Regions from separate parts of the Terribacillus sp. DMT04 genome, predicted to be linked through region 1. Evidence: riboswitches for the same ligand, from Rfam matches in the RefSeq annotation. Region 1 holds a riboswitch; each other region holds the start of a gene.
The links. A riboswitch is a leader RNA that binds a small molecule or an ion and turns the genes downstream of it on or off. The one in region 1 is predicted to bind S-adenosylmethionine.

Region 1 (8,046 bases):
GGCCAATTGTCATAATATCCACCCGATGTTCCCGCAAATCATCCATCGCTTGAATGATTTCTTCTTTTGTCTCACCTAAACCGAGCATGATGCTGGACTTGGTCGGCACATCAGGTGCAATTGTTTTTACACGATCAAGCAATTCAAGTGAACGATCATATGTGGCACGGTGGCGAACGGACGGCGTAAGTCGACGCACTGTTTCAATATTATGGTTAAAGATATCCGGCTTGCTGTCCATCAATGTTTTAATGCTTTCGTATGTCCCTTTCATATCAGATGGCAATACTTCCACTGTTGTATTTGGCATTTTACGGTGAATTGCACGTACCGTTTCTGCAAATACTGCGGATCCGCCATCTTCCAAATCATCACGTGCAACAGCTGTTACAACTGCATGACGCAATCCCATCTTGGCAACAGAATCAGCAACTCGCTCCGGCTCAGCCCAATCAAGCTCTGTTGGTTTGCCAGATGTGACGGCACAGAATCGACAGCCTCTTGTACAGATGGAACCTAGAATCATAAATGTTGCCGTTTTCCGCACAGACCAGCATTCATAAATATTCGGGCATTTGGCTTCTTCACATACTGTATGTAAATTCATTTCCCGCATCATTTTCTTTAGATCCATATAATCTTCGTTCGTATTGAAATCAATTTTCAGCCATTCCGGTTTGCGGAGCATGCCTTCCCGCCGCTCTGCCATTGTTTTTTTTACCATTTCCGTTCCTCCTTAACGTGCATATAAGTATTCGTGATTCTGGTATTTTTCCTTCGCTAGCTGTTCAATTACTTCTAGTTGATCTGCTGATAACTCCAATCTTTCAAACGTTACACCCAGCCCTTTTTGAAAACCGTCTAAGAACGCAGCGCGTATATCTTCAATGGTCGTTTCGGGCGGAATAAATTCCTGCAAACTGGCTGCCTTTTTGGCGAAACTTTTGTACGTACGTTCTTTCACTCGTTCATTCGGATAGATAAATAATTCCAATAAATCCTCCAGATCAAGCCAAATTGGAATTGATCCATGCTGGAGAATGACACCTCTCTGCCGTGTCTGCGCACTGCCGGCCGTTTTTCTTCCATCGACATTGATTTCATACCAAGAAGCTTCCTCAAAACAATTCGCTGTACCTTTTGGCTTGGAATCAACCGGTATAGCAAAATCTGCTCTGATACCAAGATTTGCAAATCCAAGCAGCAGTCCTTCTGATAATACCTTGTATGCTTCTTTAATAGTCGATGGCATACCAGGATAGTCTTCTGAAACTATCATGCTATACGTTAGTTCGTTATGGTGCAGAACAGCCTGTCCGCCAGTTGGACGACGCACCAATTCAAATCCTCGCCTTTGAATTTCGTCCAAATCGAACCTCTTATTCGTCTTTTGAAAATAGCCAATCGAAAAACCACCAGGCTTCCACCCATAAAAACGCAATACCGGGGCGATCTGTCCCTCTCGGTGCCATTGCATCAGCATGTCATCAGCTGCCATGTTAAAGGCAGGGGAATGATCACCGTCGTCCCAGAAAATCCAATTCTGCACATTGTCACCTTCTTAGTTTAAAAAGTTTAAATAATCTCAACATTTTCCATTTTAGCTCCCGTTAAGTGCAAATCGCAACCGCTTTCTTAAAAACCGACTATTATACTAGGATAATTGTATCTTTTCTTCCATGGAAATTTCTAAGAGATTGCAAATGTTATAATATCTGTACTGGCATGGCTTCCTGCGCTTAACCTGTCACCTCGTGCACGAAAAAGACCGTCAATTAAAATTGACGGTCTTTTTGTCCTTACTTGTCTTCCCAAACAGTGTTCGCAACATCCACAATAAAGCGCAGCTTATCCCACTGCTGTTCTTCTGTTAGTTTATTGCCATGATGTGTGGAAGCAAAGCCACATTGCGGGCTAAGGCAAATTTGATCTAACGGCACATACTTTGCTGCCTCCTCGATACGTTTAATGACATATTCTTTATCTTCCAATTCACCAAACTTGGATGTTACGACTCCTATAACAACCCTTGCTCCACCTTCTGGAATGTAAGCAAGCGGTTCAAACGAGCCAGAACGCTCATCATCGTACTCTAAGAAGAAACCATCTACTTTTTCCTTTGCCAGCAAGTCTTTGGCAATAAGATCATAGCTGCCTCCAAACATGTAAGTAGAACGATAGTTTCCGCGGCACAGATGTGTTGTCACTGCCAAATCTTCTGGTTTGCCTTCCAGCACACCATTGATAACACGGCGCGCTAAATCAATTAGAAATTCCCTGGAATGGTCCCCACTTAGTTTTAAATCAGGTGAAGATAATCCCGCGATATATACATCATCCAGCTGTAAATAACGGACACCAGCATCATAGAATGCTTGAATTGCATCACGATAAGCTTGAATCACATCAGCAGCAAAATCCTCGATATCTGGATACACGCTGTGATCACGGATATCTTCATGGAATAGCTGATTCGGACTAGGAATGGTCTGCTTTGCAACTGCACGTCCGTCTACAATTTCGTGAAGGACTTTGTAATCTTCAATAAATGGATGATCTGGATTAAATGAGATCTTTCCCGTGTTTTTAATATTGTAGCGTTCCGTTTCTTCACCTTTAAATAGATATCCGGTGTCCGGAACATACCCTGTAATACCATTCAAATTTTCCAGAAAATCAGTATGCCAGAATCTTCTGCGGAATTCCCCGTCTGTCACAAGCTCCAGACCTACTTCAATTTGTTTGTCAACAATCCGCTTAATTTCTGTTGTTTCGATATCGCGAAGTTCTTTCTGGCTGATATCGCCATCTTTAAACTGCTGTCTCGCCTTGTGCAGGCTTTCCGGGCGCAGTAAGCTTCCTACGTGATCGGCTCTGAATGGTGCTGTTTTTGTTGTCGTTGTCATGTTCATCTCTCCCATTATGGTTTTATCGTCTCTGTTACTTGTGCTGCAGCAGCTAAGGCTTGCTGCAGGTCTTCCAGCAGATCGTCTGCATGTTCTAATCCGACGGACAAACGAAGCAGTCCATCTGTTATGCCTCGTTTTTTCCGCTCTGCTTCTGGCATCGCAGCATGCGACATGGAAGCTGGATACGATAGAATCGATTCTACTGCCCCAAGACTTACAGCAAAGATTGGAATTTGCAGCTGTTCTACAAATGCCTTTGCATGCTCTCTGCTCGGCAGAACAAAAGATAATACGGCACCATCTCCACTGGCTTGCCCTTTATGTATGTCATGCCCCTGATGGTTGGGCAAGCCAGGGTAATACACATTTTCCACAAGTGGATGCGCAAGCAGGAAACCAGCAACTCGCTCTGCTGTGCTTGATGATTGATGCAATCTTGCTCCTAGCGTTTTCATTCCTTGGAGCAGTAAATAGCTGTCCTGAGCACCGAGTATCGCTCCAAATGTGTTTTGAATAAACGCCAAGCGGGAGCCAAGTTCCTCATCCTTTGTAATTGTGAGACCGGCAATGATGTCACTGTGACCAGACAGAAACTTCGTGGCGCTATGAATCACCACATCTACTCCAAGTGACAAGGGCTGCTGATACAGCGGCGTCAAAAATGTATTGTCCAAAAATGTTAAGCAATCATGCTGTCTGGCCAGCTGAACAATGGCACGGATATCTGTCACTTTCAAGCAAGGATTTGAAGGTGTCTCCAGGTAGATTACTTTTGTATTTGGACGAATGGCTTCTCTCACAGCAGTCTGATCTGTCAAATCAACGAAAGAGTAACTAATTTGGAATTTAGGCAGAATTTCACTTACAAAACGGTATGTTCCCCCGTACACATCCTCTGTCACAATGACATGATCCCCTGCTGACAGCAGCATGAATGCAGAAGATATAGCGGCCATGCCAGATGAAAATGCCAGGGCGCGCGTGCCTCCTTCCAGCTCTGCCGCTTTTTGTTCCAATGCTTCGCGAGTCGGATTACCCGAGCGGCTGTAATCAAAAGGACCAAAGTCGTCAAAGCTCTCCTGATGAAAAGTAGAAGATAAATAGATTGGCACATTCACCGCACCTGTGCGCTGTTCTCTATGTGTTCCGCGGATACACGTTGTTTCTGTTTGTTGTTTATACATAAGATGACCTCCTAATCCAAATTAGCAAAAGCCTGCTGCAAATCAGCAATCAAATCTTCTGCCTCTTCAATTCCGACTGAGAAACGAAGCAGCCGATCACAAATACCTCTGGCTTCTCTTTCTTCAACGGGTATGTCTGCATGCGTCTGTGTGGTCGGGTAAGTAATAAAACTTTCTACCCCGCCAAGACTCTCGGCAAATGTAATGACGTTTAAGCTGCGAAGAAACGGATCGATCCAGCTGCTGTCCTGGACACGAAACGATAGCATCCCGCCTTTTCCTGCGTATAGGACATCCTTCACTTTTGGCTCTTCTTCGAGATAAGCAGCAATCCGCGCTGCATTGGATTGATGCTGCCGCATTCTTAGCGGCAATGTTTTCAACCCTCGAATGAGCAGCCAGGCATCCAGCGGTGATAGTACGGCACCTGCACCATTATGGAGCACCGCCAAACGATCGGATATCTCTATGCCTTTGCTGACAACCAATCCGGCGAGCACATCATTATGACCGCCAATGTACTTCGTTGCACTATGAATAACAATGTCTGCTCCATCTTTAATTGGCTGCTGCAAAAATGGGGTTAAAAATGTATTGTCGACAATCAGCAGCAAATTATGATTCTTTGCTAATTCGCTGTAAGCCGCAATTGAAAACTCCTGCATAAGTGGATTTGTAGGTGTTTCAAGGAAAATGGCTTTTGTATTTGCTGTAATTGCAGCTGCAGTCTCTTCCACCGTCCGAAATGGGGAGTAGATCGGCTTTATGTCGTATGCTTCTTCATAGAAATCAAACAGCCGGTATGTGCCGCCATATATATCTTCTGGTACAAGAAGTTCATCGCCGCTGCGAAATAAAGATAAAACCAATTGAATGGCTGCCATCCCTGAACTGCATGCAAAGGCGCGATCACCTTTCTCCAGCTCAGCAAACCCTTCTTCAAGTACCGTTCTAGTTGGATTCTTCGTACGTGTATAGTCATAACCTGTTGATTCGCCAATTCCCGGATGCGCATAAGCAGTTGATAGATACAAAGGCGGATTTACTGCTCCTGTTGTACGATCACTGCGATTTCCTAATTGTACGAATGCTGTTTCCAAGTTGTTTTTCATCCTGCTTCTCACCCTTCTAATCAAAAAAAAGAACCTTCTCCCCAAAAAGGAAGAAGGTTCAGTAATTACCGAATCAGCTTCTTATCTTTAAGGCAGATACCTTTTGGATTTAGCACCGGGTCTTTTCGACTGGTTGCTGAGACATCACAGGGCCAATTCCCTCCGTCTCTCTTGATAAGAAATTATTTAATTTTTAATATTAAAGTTATTCTAACATACAAAAAATAGCAGTCAATATATTTTTTAGAACTTTTTTGCTAATTAAACTTTCTTTGTTGATATTTTTAGCATCAGCTGGCAATTTCGTAAGTATGTATAAAAAGAGGATTGACAATCTAGAGTTTTCCGTCTATTCTGTTTCTTACAACTGATATTTCTTATCAAGATTGGTGGAGGGAATGGCCCGTCGAAACCAAAGCAGCAGGCTGTTAACACCAGCACTGTGCTAATTCCAAGTGTGATACACACTGAAGATAAGAAGAGCGGAATTACGACATCATCCCTCCTCTTCTATCTGAAGAGGATTTTTTTTGCAAACAATCCCGATTAATTTGATTGGATATATCAAGATTTTTATAGGAGGTAGAGAATGGAAACAAATACAACAACACTAGCAGATGTACATAATGACTTAGAAACCAATTTTACAGAGGTTGTTGAATGGCGGCGACACCTGCACCAGCATCCGGAATTAAGTTTCCAAGAAACCGAGACTGCCAAGTTCATTGCTGACAAACTGCAAAGTTTCGGCTATGAAGATATCAAGACAAATGTTGGCGGGTATGGGATTGTTGCCACGCTCACAGGAAAAACAGAGGGGCCGACAATCGCCTTGCGAGCAGATTTTGATGCGTTGCCGATCGATGACGAAAAAGTTGTTCCTTATCGTTCTAAAACAAACGGTGTGATGCATGCTTGCGGACATGACGGTCATACGGCTGCACTTCTCGGAACCGCTAAAGCGCTTTTCAAACAAAAGGATAGTCTCAAGGGGAAAGTAGTATTTCTATTCCAGCCAGCCGAAGAGGTTCCGCCAGGCGGTGCAAAAGCGATGATTGAGGATGGCGCACTTGAAGGGGTCGACTATGTGTATGGCGCTCACCTCAACTCTGCTTCTCCGGTAGGAAAAGTAAATGTTGGCGAAGGCTTCAAGATGGCTGCTGTCGATAAATTTGCGATTACCATTCAAGGCAAAGGCGGTCATGGCGCAGCACCGCAAGAAACAGTTGACCCAATTGTTATTGGCAGTGATATTGTCAGCGCGCTGCAAAAAATCGTCAGCCGTCGCGTCAGCCCGTTGGAATCAGCCGTCGTAACACTTGGTGTTTTCCAGTCCGGTCAAGCGTTCAACGTCATTCCAGACACCGCAAGAATTGAGGGTACAGTCCGGACTTTTAATGCCGGTATCCGTCAGCAAGTACAAGAGCAAATTGAAGCAATTGTTGCTGGGATTACGAGTGGCTTTGGTGCAACGTATTCTATTGATTACTTGAACGGTTACCCTGCTCTTTACAACCACCCAGAAGAAACAGCTTTGCTCAAACAGCTATTTACGGAAGAGTTTGGTGAAGAACAGGTTATACCGTTTGAAACCGGCATGGGTGCAGAGGATTTTGCTTATTACTTACAAGAGAAGCCGGGCAGCTTCTTTAAAGTCGGCTCTCGCAACGAAGATACGAGCACGCATTACCCGCACCATCATCCGAAGTTTGACATCGATGAACGCGCCCTGCTCATGACAGAAAAAGCTTTTACAAAAATCGTATTCTCGGTATTAGGAAGCTAAGGAGGAATTAACTTGAAGAAACTCGCACTTATTTTATTTGGATTAATAGGAGCAATTGCACTAATCGGCTGCTCCAGCAATTCCAGCAGCAGTTCGGCCGGCGGCAGCGGAGAACCTGTCGAAGGCGGCGAATTAAATGTTGCGATGGGCTCAGAACCTGACACATTGGACTGGATGTATTCCGGTGAAAGTGCTACACGAAAGATCGGCTGGCATATCTATGAAGGATTATTCGCATTAGATAAAGATTATCAGGCCCGACCGTTACTAGCTGAAGATTATACAGTAAGTGATGACAAGAAAATCTACACGATCACCCTTCGTGATGGTCTCAAGTTCCACAACGGCCAAGATGTCACCGCTAATGACGCAAAAGCATCTCTTGATCGCTGGACAAAGGTATCTTCTGTCGGAAAAATTGCATCAAGCCATATCAGTTCTATTGAAGCAACAGACGATAAAACAATTGTTATTACACTAAATGACGTGTATACATCTTTACTGACAGACCTAGCTGCACCAAAAGCTTCTGCAATTGTCATCCCGGCTGAAATTGCCGAAGCAGCAGGTGAGCAGCCGCTGACAAATGAACAGTTTATTGGTACTGGACCATTCCAATTTGATTCTTGGAAAAGCGGGAATGAAATTGTTCTATCGAAGTTTGCAGATTACAAATCTCGTGATGAAGAAGATTGGGGCGGTTTGACAGGTGAAAAAACAGCTTACCTGGATACTATCCATTTCAAAGTGGTGAAAGATCCGCAAGTTATGCTCAACGGGTTGAAAACAAATTTGTATGATTATGTGCAATCCATTCCGCTAGATTTGTATGAAGTAGTCACTTCCACACCAAATGTAGAAGCTGTCACATCAAGTAATGGTTATTCCGTTATCACACCGGATAAATCAGAAGCGCCATTTGATGACTTGAAAGTCCGTCAAGCACTTCACGCCGCTTTAGATAAAGAAGCAATGGCGAAAGCAACTTACGGAAATGACGATTTTTATGAGCTGGACGGTGCCTTGTTCACGCCAGACCAAACAGCACTATATTC
Region 2 (8,046 bases), 1.4 Mb from region 1:
ATGGACTCGAAAGGAGCAAATGTTGCTTCTGTACCGAAAGTAAGTGTCTCCTCGCCTGAACCGCTTGATTCATTATTGGATACACATGCACTTAAAAATAGAACACTAAAAAGTCCAGTAACTGCGATAAGCTTTTTAACTGTTTTCATTGTCTATCTCCCTTTTCTATCTATTTAGTAAACTTGCATTAAAATCTATAATTATTCATTTCTATGCATTTATTCTACATAACATCTTATGTCTTGTAAATATAAAATTAGAACGAATCAATTCTTTTTAACTATTTTATGCACTTAAATTGTCAGTAAATTATGTTTTTATGATACAGTGCATGTATATAAAGGAAAGCGAGGGATATCTATGCACCCAACTCGTCCAATATTCGCCAAGGAATTTGAACAGCTCTTGAATTTGCAGCAAGTCCGAGATGCACTTTTCTTCCTTAAACAGGATAATGAGGCAACAACGAAAGATCAGATTGAAATAACGGAAGTGGAAGCTCCTCCTTTTCACGAAGCGAATCGCGCTGCTTTTCTCAAAGACAAACTGGCGGAATTCGGCTTGGAGAATCTGAAAACGGATAGTGAAGGAAATGTATATGGTATTCGTAAAGGCACAGGGAATGGTCCGTCTGTTGTTATTGCTGCCCACCTGGATACTGTCTTCCCTTCCGGAACCAATGTTGCCGCCCATGTAAAGGATGGTATCGTTTATGCGCCAGGAATTGGAGACGACGGCCGAGGCTTGGCTGTACTTCTTACCTTACTGCGGTCACTGGACGATAATAAGATTGAGACAGAAGGAGATATTATCTTTCTTGCAGATGTCGGAGAGGAAGGTTTAGGCGATCTTCGCGGAATGAAGGCGTTCTTCCGAGAAAACACAAATGTGGATGGCTTTATCTCTGTAGAACCAGGAGCTCCTGGCGACTTGATTTATTGCGGCGTCGGCAGCAAGCGATATAACGTAACATTTAAAGGCAAAGGCGGACATAGCTTTGGAGATTTTGGCAGCTCAAGTACCATCCATGCAGCCGGACGTGCTATTGCTGCATTGGCAGCTATGACTGTACCTCAGGAACCGAAAACAACGTATAATGTAGGAACAATTCATGGCGGTACATCGATTAACACAATTGCCCAGGATGCAGGCTTCCAGCTTGATTTGCGTTCTGTTTCCAGCCAAGCACTTACGGAGTTGGAGGAAAATGCATTAGCACTTATTCACGAAGCAGCCCAAAAGGAAAGTGAAGCCTGCGGGCAGCCAGGCAGTATTACTGTTTCAGCAGAACTTGTCGGGGACAGACCAGCTGGAAGCCAGGTCGAAGATACTCCTATTCGCCAAATTGCACTGCGTGCAGCAGAGGTTCTTGGTATAGAAGTTACCATGGAGGATCCGCTCAGCACAGATGCCAATGTGCCCATCAGCCTTGGAATCCCCGCTCTCACTCTCGGCGGTGGCGGGAATAGCGGCGGGCATCATACACTAGCAGAGTTTTATGATTCAACAGACGCTTTTTACGGTCCGCAGCGGATTCTATTAGCTCTGCTTGGAATGACCGGTATAAAAGATCAAGTACATCCTTTACTTTCAGTCCGAGAAAAAAAATAAGCAAAAGCCGGAGCGGCTTTTGCTTATTTTTTAGCTATGGGCAGGATAATCGTACTGAATATCATCCCATTTACGTGAATACTTAACACTCAAGTCTACACCTTCGAAATACCATGCATCCGACCTTTCAATAAAGTAAGTAATACCTTGTACTTCCATACTCGAAATCGGATCATTTGGCTGTTCTGCAGATATTCCAAGTGAAAAACCTTCTTTAATTCCCCCAAATCCGCCATAACGCACATAGAAACGTACTGCACTGCCGGGTTCAAGGTCCATTTCTTGAATAAACCAGTTTGAAGCTGGTTTAGTAATAGATATTTGCATAATTTCACCCCTTCTATACAACTATAACAAATAGTGGCAGTATGTACCTCATTCGACAAAAATCAAGCGAAGTCGTTGATAATTATTAATAAAAAGTTTACAATCTTTTAGGGATAGTTTACAAAAAATTAATATTTCCTGTTCCCTTAAAGTAACTTATTCAAACACCATTCGGAGGTTAAGTAATGTTCAAGAAGAAACAAGACAAATTTTCTTTGCTGCTTACCGATATTGCAAAGAATATTGATAATACTGCAGATTACTTCGTTACATATAAAGTGAAGGACGAAGCTACCCTTTCTGAGTTCTCCAATAAGCTGAAGGAATATGAAACAAAAGGTGACCAGCTTGTACATACAATCATTAAAGAATTGAACCATGCCTTTATCACACCTATCGAGCGAGAAGATATCCTGCAGCTGACAAACAGTCTAGACGATGTGCTTGATGGGATGGAAGAATTCTCTGGGATGATGGATACCTATGGTATTTATTCTTCTGACAGCTATATTGATCAATTTTCAAGTGAAATACGCTCTTGCGCTAAAGAAATTATGACGACAATTGAATTGCTTTCTCAAAATAAACTAAAAGATATTCAAGCACATGCAATTAAGATTAAAGAGCATGAGCAAAACTGCGATACGGTATTCCGTAAGTCTTTGAAACAGCTCTTCCAAAATGAAAAAGACCCGATTAAGGTCATTCAATACAAAGAGCTTTACTATATCTTAGAAGAAATTGCAGATAGCTGCCAATCTGTAGCAAACAATCTTGAAACCATTATCATGAAGAATGCGTGAGGGATAACCAATGGATGTTTTATTAATCATCACCATTCTAACCGTCATATTTGCTCTTGCTTTCGACTTCATCAACGGATTTCATGACACAGCCAATGCGATTGCAACATCTGTTTCTACTAAGGCCTTAAAACCAAAACATGCAATTATTATGGCAGCTATCATGAATTTCGTCGGCGCAATGACTTTTACTGGAGTTGCAAAGACGATTACAAGTGATATCGCCAACCCTGATAATATTGTAAATGGATCTGTGGTAATCTTAGCAGCTCTGATTGCCGGAATTGCATGGAACTTAATTACTTGGTATTACGGGATACCGAGCAGTTCCTCGCACGCTATTATCGGTGCTTTAGCTGGGGCAGTCATTGCTTCCAGCGGATTTGCTACTTTAAACGGAAGCGGTTTTATTAAGATTTTAGAAGCATTGATTCTTTCTCCAATCCTTGCTTTTGTTGTAGGTTTTATTTTATATAACATCATCAAACTCATCTTCCGGGAGAAAAACTTGCCGAAGACAAATAAAAACTTCCGTCGGGTACAGATTTTAACAGCTGCACTTCAGTCGTTTACCCATGGTACGAACGACGCGCAGAAAGCGATGGGTATTATCACGATGGCCTTAATTACTGCAGGTCTTCATACATCCAGCGAGATACCGCTCTGGGTGCAAGCATCCTGTGCGACTGCAATGGGACTTGGTACTTCTATCGGCGGCTGGAAGATTATTAAAACAGTTGGCGGTAAGATCATGAAAATTCGTCCAGTAAACGGTGTAGCTGCCGATATAACTGGAGCATTCATTATCTTTGGTGCAACATTTATCCACTTGCCAGTAAGTACGACGCATGTTATTTCCTCTTCTATTATGGGGGTAGGATCTGCACACCGTCGTAAAGGAGTTAACTGGGGAACTGCTAAGCGTATGGTCATTACGTGGGTTATCACATTACCAATTACTGCTTGCTTAGGTGCGTTAATGTATGCCATCTTAAATATCTTCTTCTAAAAATGAAGAGCACGCTCGGACTAGCCAAGCGTGCTTTTTTTCTTACCATATTAATCTTTTCGCAAATTCCTTGCCCAGATATTACCTAGTGTTTGCATCGCCTGTACAAGTACAATTAGAACAATAATAACCACATACATGACGACAGGCTCAAATCGTAAATGACCATATTGATAAGCCAAATCACCAAGTCCTCCGGCACCAACAAGGCCTGCCATTGCTGTAGCTCCAATTAAACCAATCGTAGCAATTGTCAAACCAAGAATTATAGTAGAGCGCGCTTCTCTGACAATAACACTCCAGATTATTTTCATTGTAGGAATACCCATCGACTCATACGCTTCTATAACGCCTTTGTTCACTTCCAGCAGTGCAGATTCCATTAAACGAGCAATATAAGGTGCTGTATAAACTACAAGAGGCAGAATAACACCCTCAACCCCAATTGTTGTTCCAGCTACAAACCGCGTTACCGGAATCAATAGGAAAAGAAGGATAATGAATGGGATAGAACGAATAACATTTATAATCGCATTTGTAATTGAATAAAATGTCCGATTTTCTGCCTGACCGCCTTTACGTGTCATTACGAGCAAAATACCTAAAGGAAGTCCGATGATAATTGATATTGCCAATGGGATGGCTGTCATCAAAATGGTTTCCCAAAGTGCTTGTGTAATATCAGCACCCCACTCTGTCCAAAATTCCGCAATCATGACGCCACCTCCTCAACCGTTATCTCACGTTCTTCTAAATAAGAGATAGCTTTCTCAACTTCAGCAGCATCACCTTGCAGATGAATGAGCAGTTTCCCAACAGAGTTTTCTTTCAGCTGATCAATTCCACCTGCTAATATACTTGGAACAACATCGTATTTCTTCGTAATTGATGCAAGGAAAGGCTCACTGGAAGAACTTCCAATAAAGGTAAGCGAAATAATCCGCCCTGTTGCGCTAAGTCCTTTCTTGACGCTATCCGGAACTTTGAAGTTCGCATCGTCAAAGACAAAGTTTCTTGTCTGCGGATGCTGTGGTTTTGTGAATACATCAATGACTGAACCTTCTTCGACTAACTCTCCTTGATGCATCACACCTACGCGATCACAAATACGCTGAATAACATCCAGTTCATGGGTAATTAAGAAAATCGTAATTCCCAATTCTTTATTCACACGCAGCAGCAGCTCTAAAATGGAGGATGTTGTATTCGGATCCAGCGCACTCGTTGCTTCATCACTTAACAAGACCTCTGGTTCCTGAGCAAGCGCTCGAGCAATTGCAACTCGCTGCTTCTGTCCGCCTGATAATTGAGCTGGATATACATGTTGCTTTTCTTCCAGACCGACAATTTTCAAATATTTCTTCACACGCTCGGTGATTTCGTGTTTTGGAACTTTACTAAGCTTCAGCGGACGAGCTACATTCTCGTACACAGTAGCTGTCGTAAGCAAATTGAAATGCTGGAAGATCATACCGATTTTGCTTCTCTCTTTACGTAGCTGCCCTTTTTTCAGCTTTGTAAGATCTATTCCATCTATACGTACTTCTCCTTCGGTCGGACGTTCCAGTAAGTTAGTACAGCGGATCAGGGTACTTTTCCCCGCTCCGCTGAATCCGATCACGCCATAGATCTCACCTTTTTTAATTTTTAGGGAGACATCTTTCAATGCCTCCACTGTTTTCTTGCCAGTGGTAAAGGTTTTGGTTACATTCTTTAATTCAATCAATTTACTTCCCCCTTACCAGCTTGGAACAACAGATCCGTTGAATTCTTCTTCTACAAATTGCTTCATCTCGTCAGACTGATAGATATCCTTCAGCTTGCTCACAATCTCATCATCTTTATTAGCTGTTCGAACAACAAAGTAATTAGACCACGGATTGTTTTCGATATCTTCAGCAAAAATGGCGTCATCTTTAATTGTTAATCCTGCACCCATTGCGAAGTTTGTATTAATGGCTGCTGCTTGAACTTCTTCCAATTGCGCTGGCAATTGTGCTGCATCCAATTCTACGATTTCCAGATTAAGCGGATTCTCAACTACGTCTTTTGCAGTTGCTGTATTCGTTGCTTCCGGATCAACTTTTAACACACCGGCTTGTTCAAACAATTTTAATGCACGGTATTCATTTGCTGGATCATTTGGTACAGCGATTTTATCGCCTTCTTTTAGTTCTGAAATGCCTTTAATTTTTTCAGAGTAGATACCCATTGGAAATGTTAGTGTTTTAAATACTTCCGTTAGTTCATAGCCTTTATTTTCTTTCTGATCTTCCAGGAAGCTCAACGTCTGATAACTGTTGGCATCCAGGCTTCCTTCATCTAAAGCACTGTTTGGTGTATTGTAATCGTTAAACGTTTTGATCTCTACTTCAATTCCTTCATCAGCTGCAAGTTCTTTTACCTTTTCCATCACTTGTTCATGCGGTCCGCCCGTAGCCCCTACCAAGATTTCGTCCTCTGCTAGTGCACCAGAAGTGTCATTGCCGCATGCCGCTAAAAATAATGCTAATAATCCAATTAGTCCGAAGCTTAAGATTTTTTTCATGTTTTTATCCCCTTTTCTTAGCTGTTATCAACTACATTAAAAAAGCGCTTCTCTTGAATAAGAGAAGCGCACCGTATACGTATGCAGCGATTCTCTTATCTCTCAGTCCGGTATTGCCTACCGGCTGCAGGAATTAGCACCTAGATCATCTGATCTGGTTGCTGGGCTTCACAGGACCTGTTCCTCCGCCACTCTTGATAAGAATTTCATTATGCGTTTGTGTTGATCTGTTTGTTACTTTACCTTCCAAAGAATAGATTGTCAATAATAATTTACAATTTAGCGAAAAATCACACACATTTGATGTACTAGCGTAAAGGATAATATTGCAAAACAGGATAACAGGAACATTTTGACAACATTGGCTGTATGGTATCGCAAATATTTACGGTTACTTGATAACACCACACTTTCAAACAAGCGCTTGATCAAGCTGCAGAAGGCGACAACATATGGCTTTTATTCCATGTAACTCCACATTTAAATACAGGATTTTCTCATCGATACGAATATTATTATCAGACATTAAAGGATTTTGTCATTTGCTTTGAAAATAAGGGAACATCCTGTACACTTCATCACTGTGTCGTCGGTACAGATCCCGCGCCGATAGTGGACTGTAAACAACAAAGAGAACGAGCTCTGGCTGTATTTAAACAGCATAAAAAGCCGGATGAACATCATCCGGCTTTTCTGTGTACAAGGCCTCCCAACACATACGTACACATCTATTCTCTCTGTATCCCAAAGCGGGCGTTGATTTGTCCGCGAAGCATTTGCTGGCGGCTTTCTCTTTCCGCTTCCTTTCTCTTATCTCTTAGCATCTGCTGACGAATCTCGAAAGTTTGCACACCCTCTTCTCTTTTGTTGGCGATATCAATCAGCTGCTCTACATCTGAAAAAGAGTACTTGCGATTTCCCTTCGCTGAACGTTCTGGAAAAATGAGCTTGCGTTCTTCATAATAACGTATCTTACGCTCTGTAAGACCAGTCAGCTCGCTCACAATACCTATTGTGATTACTTTCCTGTTCTTATAAGAAGGCTCGTTACTCATCTGTTCACCTCATCATCCTGTGCTGTTACAGCTCATTATACCGTAATTTGTAAATACTCCTAGCGTTATGTAAGGAAACCTAACAAACAACTAAAAACCTCGTTAACATCACTGACATGTTTAATGCATCTGGATGCGGTTATTTATATACTGCATTTATAAAGAAGAAGGAACTCACAGAAGGGAGCACATGACAGGTGGCAAATGAACAGGAAGCCCTGGATTTAGCCAAGCAAATTGTTGAACTCGACTTAAAACGCGACGAGTACTGGGAGGATCTCGCAGCAATAGCTGGAGACAGAGCATTTGAATTGCTTCGACTCGTTCAAAATAGATAACAAAGATAAAGGAGACCTTCACGATTCAGGTCTCCTTACCTTATTTCACATAATTAGGATAATCTGTAATGATACCATCTACACCAGCATGTATAAGCGGCTGCACTTCACCAGGTGCTCTCACAGTCCACGGCATGATCCGCATATTACGTGAATGAATTCTGCTAACCAGTGTATCGTCTTGTGTTACGTTAGTAAAATGTGTATTTACATAATCAGCGTACGTACATATCTTATCCAGTTTCCGATTTGTAAGATCCGCACTTCGTGATGTCAGCACACCGAGCGGGACATGTGGCAAAAGCTGTGACAAGTAAGCGACTGACCCAAAATTAAAAGATTGCAAAATTACTTC
Region 3 (8,046 bases), 110 kb from region 1:
TCGTTAAACCTAACGTAAATTTACTTTTCATCAAACCGGCTCCCTTCCTGTATCTGTTGTTTTATTGCTAACAGCGCCGCCCGCCTAGCTCGCGCATGCGTACAATAAACAACATATTTATGATGCACGCAAACCCTTCATTTTATCAAAACAGATAAATTCGAATGCCTGCTATCCCTTTCCCTCGGAAACCTAAGTTCAAACAGTCAATCTTCCATGCTATAATATGGAAAAGAAAGGAATGATAGTAATGACAATAACGTTTCCGGCAGCTTTAACAGCCACCTCTACTTTCGCCGTGACCGCTCCATCCAGCGGCGTACCCGAACACCTTCATATGCGCGTACATAAAGCTAAAAAGCAGCTGGAGCAAGTTTGTAACCATGTCATTATCGGAGAAACTGTCTGGACTCAAAAAGCCGCACGAAGCTGCCCGGCTGAGATCCGCGCAAAAGAACTAATGCGCTTTATGACAGATCCTGCTATCGATGCTGTGATGCCGCCTTGGGGCGGAGAATTGCTTGTACAAGTATTACCAAAGCTTGATTGGGAGAAGCTAGCTAAAAGCAAGCCAACTTGGCTCATCGGCTATTCTGATACAAGCACATTGCTTTGCAGCTATACACTCCAAACCAATATCGCCAGCGCCCACGCTACTAACTTTTTCGACTTACATATGGACAAGCTCGATCAGACAACAAAGCAGTGGCATAACTTGCTGTCTGCTCCATCTCGCGAAAATTTCGTTCAGCATTCATCTTCTCTTTATCAATCTTCCTGGGATGCTCTTTTTGAACAAGATGACGCGTCGGGCTTTGATTTGGACAGCAAAACAGAATGGAAATCCACAACTGGTAATTCCGTGTCCTTTACCGGCCGGTTGATTGGCGGATGTTTGAATACATTAACCGCCATTGCCGGGACGCAATATGCACCAATTGAAAAATGGCGGAATGGTTTTACAGAGAACACCATTGTTTATTTGGAATGGGGCGACTGGGGGACAGCTGAAGTTTATCGAAATCTTTGGCATTTACGAGAATTAGGCTGGTTTGAGGGGGCAAGCGGTGCTATATTCGGACGACCTGCCAGAAGCACCTCTACGGAAGACTATACAATTGAACAAATGATTCATGAATTTGCAGCCGAACTTGAACTACCTATTATTTATGATGCCGATATTGGCCATATGCCGCCCCAGCTGACAATGATCAATGGTGCGCTGGCCACCATCTCTTACCAAGACGGCAGCGGCACATTGACTTATCTGGAATAGAAAAAAGAGGGGCTGACTATCAGCTCCTCTTCCTTTGTTTTGCTGGGTGTCCAGACTGGAGGTACGGGTGGTTGTATAGTTTCTCTCGAAAAGTACCCTCTTTGTACGCTTTTTTATATAACCCGCGCTCCTGCAGAATTGGAACAACTAACTCGACAAAATCTTGCAAATCTTTTGGTGTAATATAATGTGTCAGGTTGAATCCATCTACTCCGCTGCGAACAAAGAATTCTTCTATTTGATCTGCTACTTGTTCCGGACTGCCGACAAAAATGTCCATCTCAGCAGGTTTACTGAATTTTTCCTGAATCTCTTTAACCGTAAATGGTCGTGCAGCGTCTTTTGTCAGATATGCCGCTCGAGATTGTCCTTGTTCAGTATGCTTATATGTGAATAAATCTTCTTCATTCTCATAAGCAGCCAGATCATACCCCGTTGAACCGCCATATTGCGCCTTAGCTGCATCGGCACTCCAGTATTTTTTTATTTCCTCATACTTGCTGTAAGCTTTTTCTTCCGTTTCAGCTACTACGACCTGCAGGAAGGTGAATGCTTTAATCTCGTCCTTCCTTCTGCCGTAAGCTTCTGCCCGCGACTTAATATCCTCTATATAATACTTAATTTTTTCCGGTGTCGGTCCCCCTACAAAAACACATTCCGCATGTTTTGCAGCAAAATCCCTGCCCTTCTCTGAAGTGCCAGCTTGGTAAAGCACTGGCGTTCGCTGCGGAGAAGGCTCACTCACATGCGGTCCTTCCACGGAGAAATAACTGCCTTTATGCTTGATGCGATGGACTTTTGCAGCATCAACAAGCACACCGCTTTCCGGGTCTGCAATGACAGCATCCTCCTCCCAGCTATCTTCAAGCAGCTTATAAGAAACCTCTAAAAATTCATCGGCAATTTGATAACGTTCATCGTGCTTGACCATTTTTTCCAAGCCAAAATTTTGGGCTGCATTCGGTAAATACGACGTAACAATATTCCATGCAATACGTCCGTTGGTCAAATGATCAAGTGTCGAAAACTTACGGGCATTATGGAACGGCTGTTCATACGAAGTGCTTACCGTAACAGCGAAAGACAAGTGCTTTGTTACGGCAGCCATTGCCGGTATGACAAAAGCTGGATCATTGAGCGGCACTTGCACACCATCGCGCAAGGCTGCTGCCTCATCTCCTCCATACACATCATAAACCCCTAGAACATCGGCAAAAAACACCGCATCAAACTTCCCTTTCTCTAAAAGCCGCGCTAGCTCAATCCAATAGTCGAGCGATTTATACTCGCGGTGCCTTCTGCTTTCCGGGTGTTTCCATAGACCATGCGCATTATGCATGGCGGCTGTCATATCAAAAGCTTGCAGAATGATTTGTTTACGCATTTTGTTCAGCTCCTCTTTTCTATGTAAAAAAGCCTCTTCTGCTTAACAGAAGAGGCTCCTTATCCAAGGTAAATCGCTCCTCTTATCTGCCAGACATATCGTCTGCTGGAATTGGCACAGTGCATTACTGCCTGCTGCCGAAGCTTCAAAGGGCCAGTCCCTCCACCTCTCATGATAAGAAAGTACCATATAATTAGGTTAGTTTATGTTCTATTTGGTCTTGGTATTGCCTGAGGGCACCTGGTGCGTGCTGACGAAGCTTCTCAAGCAGCGCTTCATATTGGATTTCCTTCTCGCTGATCCTTTTTCGATAAGCTGCTCGTTCCCCGTCATCGATGCAAGATCGAAGCAGATCACGCATGCTCATAATCTCTTTTTGCAGCTGCATCTCTGGCGGGATATATCCTGCGTTTTTCAAGATTTTATAGCTCATCCGCATATCTTCCGGCACCCCAGACAAATCCTCTAATTCCAATGGTTTACCCGCGCCAGGCAGGTTGCGAAATTCACCATTGGCTTCTGCTTGCTTGATTTTTTCTTCTGCAAGCAAGGATATCAGATCCATGATTTCCCCTCCTACATACAAGAAAAGCAGCCGCAATAACTACGGCTGCTTTTCATTATATAGTAATCAGAATTATTTGCCAATAAATTGCTGTGTCCAGTAGTTACCGTTTTCGACATATCCGACTCCGATGTTTGTGTAATCAGGGTTCATAATGTTTTCGCGGTGACCTTGGCTGTTCATCCATGCTTGTACTACTTCTTCTGGTGTCTTTTGACCTTGGGCGATGTTTTCACCTGCAGTTTTATAAGAGATACCGAAAGATTTCATCATGTCAAACGGAGAACCGTAAGTTGGGCTGTTGTGGTCAAAGTAACCATTGTCAGCCATGTCCTGTGATTTTGCACGTGCTACTTTGCTTAGTTCAACATCTGCTTTTAAAGGACTAAGACCATTCTTTGCACGCTCTTGGTTTGTTAGTTCTACTACTTGTTGTTCAAAAGCACTTAGGCCTTCTGCTGCTTGCTTTTCTTCTGTTTGCTTGTTGTCAGCTGCAGGTTGCTGCTTTTGAGCTGGAGCCTGTGCTTGCTCTTCTGTTGCTTGCTCTTCTTTTTGTGGTACAGCTGCTTCTTCTTGCTTCGGTGCTGCTGGAGCTGTTACTTCTTCTGCCTCAGGTGCTTGTTGTGCTGGAGTTTTTGTTTCTTCCTGCTTAGGTGCTTCCTGTGCTGGTGTTTGTACTTCTTCTTGCTTAGGTGCTTCTTGTGCTGGAGCTTTTACTCCTGTTTGCTCTGTTGCTGGAGTTTGTACTTGTTTCTGCTCCGTTGTTTCTTGTGCTGGAGTTTGTGCTTGTTCTAGCTGCTGTATACCATAACCTGCTAGCAAGCTATTAAGATTAACTTGAATTTTATAAGGTGATAGGTAGTTATTCACCAAGGTATTTAAATCTTCAATAGAAGAGAAAGATCCTTTTACGACATGCACTTGTGCCTCTGCTTTTACTGGGTGAGCTGAAGCAGCATCTGCTGTTCCTGCCAAAGCACCTCCGGCTAGGATAGCTGTAGATAATGTTGTTACGAGTACTTTCTTAAACATGTATGTTGCTCCTTTCAAGGATGTGTTTTTCTTGTTGCAGCAACATCATAGCATAGGTTTTTGTGTAATATTTCAGCCTAGAATTACCAACAGTGCCGTTCCTCTGGTCTAAAACATACGAAGCCAGACTTTATGCGGAATACTACCCGATTAACAGATGAAGAAACTAGCAAAATCAATCTTGTATGCTAGTTTTTGGATGAAAATAGTGATTGACAGACTTTTTTATTCCTAGTTTCTGTAACAATCCCTCATTATTTGTAATCTACCTGTAAATTGACTTTCTTTTATTCCTTCCTTATAATCCTTTTCTCCTAAGTCTATTAGTTTTATCTGCCAAATTAGGATAAAGGTATCTCTTTAATGCTTTTATACCAGGTGATAGAATGAAATATGTTGAATCGTAGCAGCTTTTTAGCTCTTTCATCGACACACCCCCACAAAGCTTCAGTCTTTAGAGAATGAATATAGTAGAAATATGTCATTATTGGAGGAAATACAATGTTCGCTAACCCCGAAATCGGAATAGACCTTGGTACCGCAAATATTCTTGTATATACGAAACAAAAAGGAATTGTATTGAATGAGCCATCTGTTGTGGCAATTGACTTAGAAACGAAGAATGTCGTTGCTGTAGGTGCAGAAGCGAAGGAAATGGTCGGAAAGACACCGCAAAATATTGTTCCAATCCGTCCATTAAAAGATGGTGTAATTGCTGATTATGATGTTACCGCTCAATTACTGAAAGAAATACTTAAAAAAGTAAGCAAAGTGATGGGGTCTTCCCTTCGCAAACCAACCATTGTTGTCTGCACACCGTCTGGCAGTACTTCTGTTGAAAGACGCGCTATCCATAATGCAGTTAAATCTTATGGCGCGAAAAATGTCCACTTGATTGAAGAACCGATTGCAGCAGCAATCGGCGCTGATCTGCCCGTTGATGAGCCAGTTGCGAATGTGATTGTGGATATTGGCGGCGGAACAAGCGAAGTTGGCATTATTTCATTCGGCGGCGTTGTTTCCTGTCGTTCTGTCCGTATCGGCGGAGATTCAATGGATGAAGAAATTGTGCAGTATATCCGCAAGCAGTACAATATCCTAATCGGTGAAAGAACTGCAGAGCAGATTAAAATGGAAATTGGCTTTGCTTTAATCGATCATGATGAGATGACAATGGATGTTCGCGGTCGTGATATGGTGACCGGTTTGCCGAAGACAATTCAAATCTCCTCCAAAGAAGTGCAAGTGGCACTAAAAGAATCATTAGAACAGATTCTTGAGACAATCCGCATGACCCTAGAAGACTGCCCGCCAGAGTTAAGCGGCGACATCGTAGACCATGGTGTTATTTTAACAGGCGGCGGCGCACTGCTAAAAGGCATGCAGCAATGGCTGGCTTCTGAGATCTCTGTCCCTGTTCACCTAGCACCTAATCCTTTAGAATCTGTTGCAATCGGTACAGGCCGTGCCTTGCAAATGATTACGAAACTGCAAAAAGCAGCCAAATAAACAACAGGCGTATCAGTCAGCTGATACGCCTGTTTCTTTGTATTCTACCAACCCAATACCAACGCCAACTGGGTCGATTAAATAAGCAAGATAGAATCGCTCAAAGTCCATTTTTTCACGAACAACAACTGCTCCCTCTGCCTTAGCATCCTCTATCGCCTGATCCAGATTCTCTACTTGAATCTGTATACGTGTTCCATGGGGAAAATCATGCGGTCCCTTACTAATTCCCCCATTAATTGGTCCATCTGTTGTTACATCATGATAACCCCAATTCGGTTCCATGACCTCCCAGCCAAAGACGTTGGAATAAAAGCTGACTGCTTTTTCCGGTTCTTGGCTATTTAGTTCAAAACCAATCACTTTTCCTTTTATCATGTTCCCGCTCCTATCGATTTAAGAGTTCACGTATTGTATAGGCATGTTCTTCAATGACCGGCCGCAGTCCCGGATTGTAAAAGACGGACGCTGGATGGTAAGTCGGGAAGATACGATACATTTTCTCAGAAAAGATAAACGCATTATCCTCCAAACTTTTTAACTGCTGAATCGGCTGTTCAATAATTTTTCCAGCAACATGTGTGATTTTCTCCTTGGAGCCAGTTAACCGCTCCCAGCCAATTCTGCCTAGCGTTATAAGCATTTCTGGTTCAGCTTGGGCAATTTCATAATCCAATACAGGAGCATGAGCTAAAACTTCAGCTTTTGTTGGCGTTCGGTTGTATTTCTTCGTAATCGTTTCTCCGCGAATCTGCTTCGTCTTGTACTGATAAGGTCTGCTTCGGACAGAGCTGGAAATAAATATTTCATCTCTTTTAACTCCGGCTCGCTCGAGAAATAAATCCAGTTCCTTACCGGCTCTGCCGCTGAACGGTACGTGCGTATGTATTTCCGTCTCACCTGGTGCTTCTCCGACAAAAAACAACACGGGATGTTTCGGTCCTCTGCCTGGCAGAAAACCTTCGCACGGATAAGGAGCCATTCTTTCTTTTGCCAGCTGCACTAATGCTTCTGGAAGCATGCTATTTTTGCTCCAAGAGCAGCTTACGCAGTTCATTAGCTTCTTCGACTGATAACGTTACACCTTTACCCATCTTCTCATGGTTCGGCGCCCAATCCCGAATGTCATATTTCGGTTCCCGTCCATTCCAGCTGATCATGTTAAGTTCCTTCTGCCAGCCTTTCGGAGATACCGAAAGTACGCCTAGTTCTTTAACAATTTCATATGACAATTCCGCCATTTGCACTCCCACCTTTTCCCTTTTCTAAAGTCTAGCAGAACTTTTTGCTATAATAAAACGAAAACAGAGCTTTATGGAGGGATATACTATGCAACAGCCAATTCAACTAAACGACGTGCAGCGAAACGATATGCTGCAATCACTAAAGACTTATTTCGAACAAGAAAAAGACGAGCAGCTAGGCGACCTGGCCGCAGGGCTGCGCTCGACTTCATCCTGGAAGAACTAGCACCTATCTTTTATAATGCCGGAATTGAAGCATCTTATCAGTTTATGAATGAAAAGATAGAAGATCTGTTTGGGATTCAAGTGCGCGAACGGTGACCCACATGGGCAAACGATACAAGTTCTACTTCCTGACTATGCGTAAGCCAATCGATGACTCGCTTAGATGTGAGCAGTTCCACTTCATCTAGCCGCGCGTAGTTATAAGCAGATCCAGTATAAATTGCTTTATCTAAATAGCCAGGATGGGACATGACTTCCAAGGTCTCGGCATCTCCGAAGATCGCAAGCAGCGCTTCTTCATTTGCCAATGCTTTTTCGAGAGACGGCTCAAATTTATCAGTCGCTATCTGTCCCGAAGGAAGCTGCATATTATGGCGAACTGGCAGATCATATTTCTTAGCCAGCCGCAAGAACACCTTGTTGATGCCGTTATACGTATTAATATGATGATGGCTATCCAAATGCGTAGGAGTTAAACCGAAAGATAGAAAACGCTCGATTTGCGCCTCCCATTCTGCTTCTACTTCATCAGCATCAATCGTATACGAGCCTTGATAAAAGGCTAAGTTCCGAAACAAACCATGACTATCTACAATCGTGTTATGCGTTGGGAGAAGCGGCTTACCGCATGTAAGCACTAAGTGGATACCTACACCTAACTGCTTATGCGCTTTTGCTAGAACAGCAGCATGCTCAGCACCTGGCATATTCGGCATCATCGTAGCCGATGTTAAAACGCCATCTTCCAGGCAATCGATAATTCCATAATTGACTGCGCGCGAATACCCAAAATCATCGGCGTTGATAATCA
Region 4 (8,046 bases), 460 kb from region 1:
ACAAGTGACCTGATGCAGCCAACGCACTGAGAAGCAGAAAACAAGCAAATCGAACAATGTCAGCCAGCAGCAATATACCTTTCCAATTGGCTCTGTCTAAAATAGGTCCTACGAAAGGCTGCAGCACCATCGATGCTCGTTCGGCAGCAATGGTGGCCGTAACAGCGATGGGAGAAGATGTCACTTCCAGCACGAGTAGCGGAAGAAGGATGCTGTACACTTGTCCGGCCATATTGGCTATCGTCGTACTCATCATCAGGCGGGATAATGGATGGGTTAACGTAATTCGCTGTTCTGTCATAGAACCTACTCCTTTAGAAAGTGGTACAGTTCACTATCCAAGGGAGCAATACTTTGTTTGTTTACATAGTAAACTTGTTTATTGGAATCAATCAGTCCTGCAGATTTCAACATTTTTAAGTGATGATGCAGTGTTGATTTAGCGGCAGGCATTTGCTCTGCCAGCTGCTGCAGTGTTTGTTCACCTTCGTTTAATCGTTTTAGCAAATGAAGGCGCATGGCATCGCCGAGCGCTTTATATTTACGTACGAGCATCGTATCCGGATTATATCTGTTTTCTGGATCGATGCTATTTGCATGGACCGGATAATAAAACACCTTTGTGCCTGGCAAGTCAGCGGTTATTGTCCACGGTCTGTAGTAGTAATGCGGGATGAATAGAATGGTATGGATGGACTCATCTGGCTTAAAGCTTGGACTGTGTGTTATCCAGCGCATGAAATCTAACTTTTCCATCGTTTCCAGCTTGCGCTTTTTATCTACCGTATCTCGTGCCAGCATATCCTGTAATCCTTCTTCGCGCGGTTTGATCACTTCCTGGAACCAATCCGTCATGACGGAAAGCAAATGCTCTTTTAGGAACTGACTGTCTGTTTGTGCAATAAAAGCAATATAGTCTGGAAAGAAAGGATTATCCGCGGTTATTTCTTGAAGTTTTGCAATGCTATGCTTATCACCAGACGCAGCTTCTTTTCGAGTTTCTTCGAACGAACTGCCGATATACGGGAGGCACTGTTCACGCAACGTGGTAGCAGACAACTGTTTAATTTCTTCTGACCAATCAGCTAAGCTATGCGCATTAGAATGATGGAGTAATTGGAGCAGTGCTTTCCATGTATTCCGCTCATGTACAATCTTTAAAGAACGTTGAAGTTGATCTGAAAAGCCATTTTCTGGGTTATCCCACATCTTATCAATATGCTCAAGCGTACCAGAAAGTGATGTGTTCGTTATCGCGGCAATACCTAAAGCCGCTTCCCAGAGTAACGATGATTCGAAATGAATGGTATAATCATTATTTGCTTTAAACCCAGACTGAATTATCTTCATATTATCACCTCAGTAATATTCTATATTATCGGAATATTATATTCAATAAAAATCGAATGGAGCGTCTTGAAAATGGTGTATCATCGTGCATTTGGTGTTTATGCTGTCATCTATAAAAAAGGAGAATTACTCGTTATTCATAAAGGGAGAGGTCCGTATTGTAACCGATATGATTTGCCTGGAGGCAGTCTGGAAGAAGGAGAGGGCTTACTGGAGGCTGTTATTCTTGAAGTAAAAGAAGAGACAGGCTTGTCAGCAACTATTTCTAGGCAAATTGGAGCGGTTGATTTCGTGCTTCCATGGAAGTGGAAGAACTTTACCCATGTGCATCATACAGCTGTTTTGTATGTTGCAGAGGTGACGGGAGACTTGCAGGTTCCCGAGCAGTTTGCCGGGCAAGATGCGAAAGGGGCGACTTGGATACCAATCATTCAGATATCCGCCGCAAACAGTTCTCCTTTAGTAACACAAGCAGTAAATTGGCTTCGTTCAGGTGAACTGCCGCTGGAAACGGTCGTCTATTCAGATTGGGAAGTGAAGAAGGGGTGTTTTTAAGAAGTTAATCAGGGTATTACATAAGGAAAAAGAAGGTGTCGCTGGCAATGAAAAAGATTGGTTTGTATCTATTTAGTGCTATGTTTATCGCGGCCGCTATTGCACACTTTGTATTAGATGACGGGTTTGTCGCTATGCTTCCTGCGTATGTGCCGCTGCGCTATTTCTTAATTTATTTGACTGGAATTGCAGAAATCGTATTAGCTATTGGTCTGCTAGTACCTTCGACTAGACGGTTCACCGCCATTGTAACAATCATTTATTTAATTGCCATTTTCCCGGCAAATATTTATAGTGCGGTTTATGATATACCGGCTCCTGGTATGGAGGAGACAAATCAGGCAATTCTATATATCCGCTTGCTTTTCCAGCCGCTGTTAATTTGGTGGGTATGGAAAGTAACACGACGATAATTCATTCAAGCAATACTCTGTGTCCCTTGTGCATACGTTAAAGTATCAACAAAATGCCGAGGTGACGTATGCATTCTATCAGTCTTTGTATGATCGTTAAGAACGAAGAAGAAGTCCTTGCTGGCTGTTTGGAGAGTGTGCAGGATTTAGTAGATGAAATTATCATTGTCGATACGGGTTCAACAGATAAGACCAAGGAGATTGCTTCCCAGTTTACAAGCCGAATTTTTGATTTTGAATGGATCAACGATTTTTCTGCGGCTAGAAATTACAGCTTTAGTAAAGCGACAAGTGACTATATTATGTGGCTGGATGCAGATGATGTCCTATTGTCAAAAGATCAAGCAGCGCTTCGTGATTTATGGAGTGGAATACATGATGATGTGGATGTGGTGTCTATGTATTACCACACCGCCTTGGATGAAGCAGGGCGTCCGTTATTTTTGTATAGACGCAACCGGATTGTGAAGCGCAGCAAAAACTTTCGCTGGCGCGGGGCAGTGCATGAGTACTTGGAATTTGGAGGGAATATTGTTGCATCAGAAATAGCGGTCACACATCGTAAAAGTGAAAAGTCCCATGTGCTCTCTGACCGCAATTTGCGTATCTATGAATCCTACGTGGCCTCTGGCAGAGAACTGACGCCAAGAGACATGTTTTATTATGCAAATGAATTGAAAGACCATGGAAAGCTTGAACAGGCAAAGTCTTATTATATGGAATTTCTACGTTCCAAACAGGGCTGGGTAGAAGATAATATTCGCGCCTGTCAGTATTTAGCGGATTGCTGTAAAGCTACAGGCGATACCGAAGCTTATCGTATGCATCTGTTTCGTTCTTTTCAATATGACCGTCCGCGACCGGAATTTTGCTGTTTTATTGGAGACTTTTTTACAGAAGAACAAAACTATGATGCAGGCGCGTATTGGTACCGGCAAGCTTTGGATTATGAAGGAAAGGAACTGCCAGGCTTTAGTGTACCTGCGTATACGACGTGGTACCCATATGTTCAGCTGACGCTTTGTTACTCTCGGCTAGGACTGATGGAACAAGCGAAGTCTGCCCATCTTCAAGCTGTTTCTTATCATCCAGATCATCCGAGTGTCCAGCATAATGCGGCGTTTTTTGAGAAGCTAAGGCTTTAATGTTCATTTCTTGTTCGGTGTGTCATAATACGAATTATCAAGATAAGATATGGAGGATTATTTGTGGCATTAGATATTATTGCGTGGATTATTATTGGGTTGGCATTCATTGCTAGTTTTGCAGGAATTATTTACCCGGTTATCCCATCGCCGCTAATGCTCTGGATTGGTTTCCTTGTGTTCCAATTCATGCTAAGTGATGGCGATTTGTCTGTTCTATTCTGGATTGCAATGGTAATCTTGACGGTCATCTTGATCATATCGGATATTATTGCGAATAGTTACTTTGTGAAGAAATTCGGCGGCAGCAAATGGGGAGAACGAATCGCAGCTATTGGTGTTATTGTCGGTTCGTTTATCTTCCCGCCTATCGGAATCATTGTTGTCCCGTTTATTGCTGTCTTGGTGACAGAGTTAGTCCAAAGAAGAACGCCGAAGGAAGCACTATATTCGTCAATCGGATCGTTGCTAGGTTTCCTCGGTGGATCGATAGCCAAGATTGTCATTCAGCTTATTATGATTATTTGGTTCTTTATCGCAGCATTTGTCTAAAGAAAAAAGCGAGCATCTTTGCTCGCTTTTTTTATGCATATTCTGTTTTCTGTAGTCGCATATCGAAAATATAATAACCGAACGGAATAACGGATGCAATCAAGGCGAAGAAAGCCCATTTCAATCCCCAGCCGACTTTCAATGTGGTGTAGCCAGTCCAGGCTACATACAGAACGAATAGTCCTCCGTGGATGGCGCCGATATAGGTTACGAAGATTGGTATGTCCATCATGTATTTCAACGGCATTGCTACGATTAGCAGCAGAAGCAAAGACGTTCCTTCCAAAAAGCCGATTATACGGAACCATTTTAGTGTCGCTTCCATGAAAGCCCTCCCAGAAACTATTTGTTAATAGTATAAGCAAGCTTGCCCATCTTTACCACTCTTAGGGAGAACTTGTCATAAGTTTGTCAAATTATCCTTGCACGTCATAAATTGTTGGCCGTCTGTCCTGGAATACGGGAATTTGGTTTCGCACATCATCCACTTGCTCCAGATTGGCTTCACCATATAGGATTGTCGCTTCCTCGCCTGCTTCTGCGATTATTTCTCCCCATGGGCCAATGATGACGCTGTGGCCGGCGAACGTATTAGCAGGATCACTGCCGGCACGATTGCAAGCAACAACATAACATTGGTTTTCAATAGCGCGGCTTAACAGAAGGGCGCGCCAATGATCCAGCCGCGGTTTTGGCCATTCTGCGGCGACAAACAGAACTTGCTGTCCGTTAATCATATGTGTGCGGATGAATTCAGGGAAGCGAATATCATAACAAATGACGCCGGCAGCTTGTACTGCCCCTAAAGAGAACGATGCCGTTTTGTCCCCTTGGTGTAGATACTTTTCCTCATCCATTAAACGAAATAGATGTGCCTTATCATATTCATGCAGCAGGTCACCAGTTGGGCCATAAACAAGCATCGTATTATAAACGCCGGATTTTGTACGTTTTGCAATACTGCCAGCAACAATGTGTACCTGGTATGTCTTCGCCAAATCATGGATAAAGTGTTTTGTTGTTTCGCCGTGCGTATCACTAATTTGATCAAGTCTTGTCAAATCATAACCCGTTGTCCACAGCTCAGGAAGCACAATCACGTCGGCGTTTTTCTGAGCTTCTTTAATTAACGCTTCAACTTGTTCGTAATTTGTATCAGGATCACCAAAGACAACATTGTGCTGTACAAGCGCTAGTTTCATTGTTTCACTCCTTGATTTTCTGCTATGAATGATTCCAAACGCTGCATAGCTTCTACTACTTGTTCGGAAGAGGAGACATGCATAAAGTGAATCGATTCCCCGGGAGCAACTGCGCCGTCCGCAGCAGTTTTCATCGCAGTTTCTATATTATCTTTAATACCAAGCTCTTTTAAGACAGTAGGTAAACCAAGTCTGCGGTACGTAGGAAGCAGCACTAAAATCTCATCAAATTTCTCCTCCAAAGCCAGCTGTACAAGAATACCGTAAGCGACTTTATTGCCGTGCAGCTGTTCGTGTGTTTCTGCTACTCGTGTCAAGCCGTTATGGATAGAATGTGCACCGGCAATGCGTCCATATTCATCTCCAAAACCGCCTACCATACCGCCGGCCATAATAACGGTTTCTGCAACACGTAAAAAGGCACTGTCTGCACGATGATTTTGCAGTGAGCAAATCGCTGCATCCCCTTCTGCAATTAAAATATCGCGGCATAATCTAGCTGCACTGCGGGAAATTTGGACAGCAAGGGGCTGATCGGTCATTTTCTCGGTAAGTGCATCTGCTTCATACCACTTCGCTAATGTATCGCCAATTCCCGCGATTAAATAGGGAGCAGGTGTTGTGAGCAGGAGCTTGGGCTCTACAAGCAGCATAAACGTACTGCGGGGGAAGATGGTATATTCAACAAAGTTTCCTGCTTCATCATAGAAAACACTAAGAGAAGCCCATGGCGAACAGTTGGAGACGATGGTTGGAATTAAGATAACTGGCAGGTTAGCATCATTAGCTGCTGCTTTTGCAGTATCCAAAACTTTTCCGCCGCCAACGCCAATGATGAACTGTGCTTCTTGCTCTTGTGCTGCATCTGCTAGACGTGCAGCTTCTGCATGTGTGCACTGCCCATTATAGGCAACGCGTGTAACGGGCAAGTCAATAGGATCAAGAAACGGAGCTGCGGATTTCCACGATGCATCGCCATGTATAAGCAGACCGTTTGTCCAAGCCATTTCTGCTAGCTTTGCAGGCAGACTTTCTAATATATTTTCTTCACAGGCGTAATAGTTGGGAGCGCCTTTTATTTGAATGGTCATGTGATCACCTCGGTCATTATTAACACAAAAAAACTCTTCCAAGCGAATATGGAAGAGGGAAAGGTTGTGTCATTTCTTCCCCTTATCCCTCAGCTTGCTGCTGTTGGAATTAGCACCGTGTGCATCGCTGCACCGGTTGCCGGGCTTCATCGGGCCAGTCCCTCCGCCTTCTCTTGATAAGAGTGTGTGATTGCTGTATGATTTGTTCATTATCGCACTCTATTTGCAACACTGTCAAGATTGGTAATAGTCAGAAATAGAGGCGTAACAACAGGAGCGTGAGTAACATGGATTTTCCAATTTCGGATGCATTAAAACGACTGCCAGAACAATTTTTTGCCAGCTTGGTGCATAAAGTAAGTCTGCTGGAGCAGGAAGGGCACGATATCATTAAACTGGGACAGGGGAATCCTGATTTGCCGACACCACAGCATATTGTGGACAAGTTAAAAGAAGCTTCTGATAATCCGGCTTATCATAAATATTCGCCATTCCGAGGCTTTGATTTTCTTAAACAAGCTGTCTGTGATTTTTATGCGCGCGAGTATAATGTGGAATTGGATCCTGAGACGGAAGTGGCCATTATGTTCGGATCGAAGACAGGTTTAGTGGAAATCAGCCAATGTCTATTGAATCCAGGAGATTTGGCGTTGCTTCCAGATCCGGGATACCCGGATTATATGTCTGGCATTGAGCTGGCACAAGCGAGAACAACGCTGCTGCCTTTACATGCTGAAAATGATTTCTTGCCAGATTATAATACGATTGCTCACAAGGATTTAGAAGAGGCAAAGCTGCTGTTTCTTAACTATCCGAACAACCCGACTGCAGCAACTGCAGATCAGGCATTTTTCGATAAGACAGTAGAGCTGGCAAAGGAACATCAAATATGTGTACTGCATGACTTTGCATATGGGGCGCTTGGATTTGATGGGCAGAAGCCGCAAAGCTTTTTGCAATCTGAAGGCAGCAAGGAAGTCGGCATTGAGATGTACACGTTGTCGAAAACGTATAATATGGCAGGCTGGCGTATCGCCTTTGCTGTTGGTAATGCATCTGTTATTGAAAGTATTAATCTGATTCAAGATCACGTTTATGTGAGTTTGTTTGGTGCGATGCAGGAAGCGGCTGCTTATGCGCTGACATCGGATCAGACTTGTGTAGAGGAGCTTCTTCATACATATGAATCGAGAAGGGATGCTTTCCTTGGCCATCTTCGTACGATCGGCTGGGAGGTGCCAGAACCAAAAGGAACATTCTTTGTGTGGCTGCCCGTTCCAAAGGGATATACTTCTGAAGCATTTGCTGACCTATTGCTAGAAGAAGCGCATGTGGCAGTAGCACCTGGAAACGGATTTGGTGCGTACGGGGAAGGATATGTACGTGCGGGACTGCTGGATTCGGAAGAAAGATTAATAGAAGCTGCAAAGCGGATTGAGAAGCTTGGCATTTTCTCAAAAGCATAAAGAAAGCCAGTCCGTAAATGGGCTGGCTTCCGTCGTATAGTTAGCTGTTAACAGCGCAACGATTTGGACCGGATTCTACAATAGCTTCCTCAGCGTCTGCAATCGTTTCTTTTCCTTGATTGGATTCTCTGATCAACTGATAGCTATTCGGCTGCTCGTCAGGGATGCTGCCGAGAACAGAAGCAGTGAACGCACCTGCATCTTGCATCTGGAGCCGTGGATTTTTTCGATACAAATCTTCCATTCTTGCTTGAACAGTTCCATCAGAGCCG

Region 2: it holds a riboswitch for S-adenosylmethionine, as region 1 does, so the genes downstream of both, KS242_RS15225 (MetQ/NlpA family ABC transporter substrate-binding protein) here and KS242_RS05105 (methionine biosynthesis PLP-dependent protein) in region 1, are expected to answer to the same signal.
Region 3: it holds a riboswitch for S-adenosylmethionine, as region 1 does, so the genes downstream of both, KS242_RS04420 (LLM class flavin-dependent oxidoreductase) here and KS242_RS05105 (methionine biosynthesis PLP-dependent protein) in region 1, are expected to answer to the same signal.
Region 4: it holds a riboswitch for S-adenosylmethionine, as region 1 does, so the genes downstream of both, KS242_RS02645 (iron-containing alcohol dehydrogenase family protein) here and KS242_RS05105 (methionine biosynthesis PLP-dependent protein) in region 1, are expected to answer to the same signal.

Annotation. Positions count from the first base shown of each region.
Region 1 is NZ_CP077639.1:931,887-939,932, reverse strand. Features, by position in the region: gene lipA (lipoyl synthase) at 1-724, opposite strand, end outside; gene KS242_RS05120 (lipoate--protein ligase family protein) at 737-1,498, opposite strand; gene KS242_RS05115 (5-methyltetrahydropteroyltriglutamate--homocysteine S-methyltransferase) at 1,800-2,906, opposite strand; gene KS242_RS05110 (aminotransferase class I/II-fold pyridoxal phosphate-dependent enzyme) at 2,921-4,093, opposite strand; gene KS242_RS05105 (methionine biosynthesis PLP-dependent protein) at 4,105-5,205, opposite strand; SAM riboswitch class I at 5,284-5,386, opposite strand; SAM riboswitch class I at 5,580-5,685, shown strand; gene KS242_RS05100 (M20 metallopeptidase family protein) at 5,795-6,991, shown strand; gene KS242_RS05095 (ABC transporter substrate-binding protein) at 7,004-8,046, shown strand, end outside.
Region 2 is NZ_CP077639.1:2,931,396-2,939,441, forward strand. Features, by position in the region: gene KS242_RS15190 (basic amino acid ABC transporter substrate-binding protein) at 1-149, opposite strand, end outside; gene KS242_RS15195 (M20/M25/M40 family metallo-hydrolase) at 361-1,611, shown strand; gene KS242_RS15200 (HesB/YadR/YfhF family protein) at 1,642-1,938, opposite strand; gene KS242_RS15205 (DUF47 domain-containing protein) at 2,124-2,741, shown strand; gene KS242_RS15210 (inorganic phosphate transporter) at 2,752-3,750, shown strand; gene KS242_RS15215 (methionine ABC transporter permease) at 3,801-4,466, opposite strand; gene KS242_RS15220 (methionine ABC transporter ATP-binding protein) at 4,463-5,476, opposite strand; gene KS242_RS15225 (MetQ/NlpA family ABC transporter substrate-binding protein) at 5,489-6,298, opposite strand; SAM riboswitch class I at 6,391-6,502, opposite strand; gene KS242_RS15230 (MerR family transcriptional regulator) at 7,027-7,353, opposite strand; gene KS242_RS15235 (hypothetical protein) at 7,551-7,691, shown strand; gene KS242_RS15240 (glycerophosphodiester phosphodiesterase) at 7,732-8,046, opposite strand, start outside.
Region 3 is NZ_CP077639.1:817,578-825,623, reverse strand. Features, by position in the region: gene KS242_RS04430 (hypothetical protein) at 1-31, opposite strand, end outside; gene KS242_RS04425 (S66 family peptidase) at 251-1,276, shown strand; gene KS242_RS04420 (LLM class flavin-dependent oxidoreductase) at 1,296-2,660, opposite strand; SAM riboswitch class I at 2,740-2,841, opposite strand; gene KS242_RS04415 (DnaJ family domain-containing protein) at 2,854-3,225, opposite strand; gene KS242_RS04410 (CAP domain-containing protein) at 3,298-4,257, opposite strand; gene mreBH (rod-share determining protein MreBH) at 4,759-5,766, shown strand; gene KS242_RS04400 (VOC family protein) at 5,779-6,144, opposite strand; gene KS242_RS04395 (uracil-DNA glycosylase) at 6,155-6,787, opposite strand; gene KS242_RS04390 (YdbC family protein) at 6,789-7,007, opposite strand; gene KS242_RS18040 (DUF2164 family protein) at 7,096-7,236, shown strand; gene KS242_RS18290 (hypothetical protein) at 7,221-7,331, shown strand; gene chbG (chitin disaccharide deacetylase) at 7,313-8,046, opposite strand, start outside.
Region 4 is NZ_CP077639.1:474,967-483,012, forward strand. Features, by position in the region: gene KS242_RS02605 (MFS transporter) at 1-301, opposite strand, end outside; gene KS242_RS02610 (ArsR/SmtB family transcription factor) at 307-1,350, opposite strand; gene KS242_RS02615 (NUDIX hydrolase) at 1,423-1,905, shown strand; gene KS242_RS02620 (DoxX family protein) at 1,953-2,318, shown strand; gene KS242_RS02625 (tetratricopeptide repeat-containing glycosyltransferase family 2 protein) at 2,387-3,463, shown strand; gene KS242_RS02630 (DUF456 domain-containing protein) at 3,527-4,015, shown strand; gene KS242_RS02635 (DUF3817 domain-containing protein) at 4,047-4,340, opposite strand; gene KS242_RS02640 (carbon-nitrogen family hydrolase) at 4,432-5,217, opposite strand; gene KS242_RS02645 (iron-containing alcohol dehydrogenase family protein) at 5,214-6,308, opposite strand; SAM riboswitch class I at 6,388-6,491, opposite strand; gene KS242_RS02650 (pyridoxal phosphate-dependent aminotransferase) at 6,596-7,774, shown strand; gene KS242_RS02655 (MBL fold metallo-hydrolase) at 7,815-8,046, opposite strand, start outside.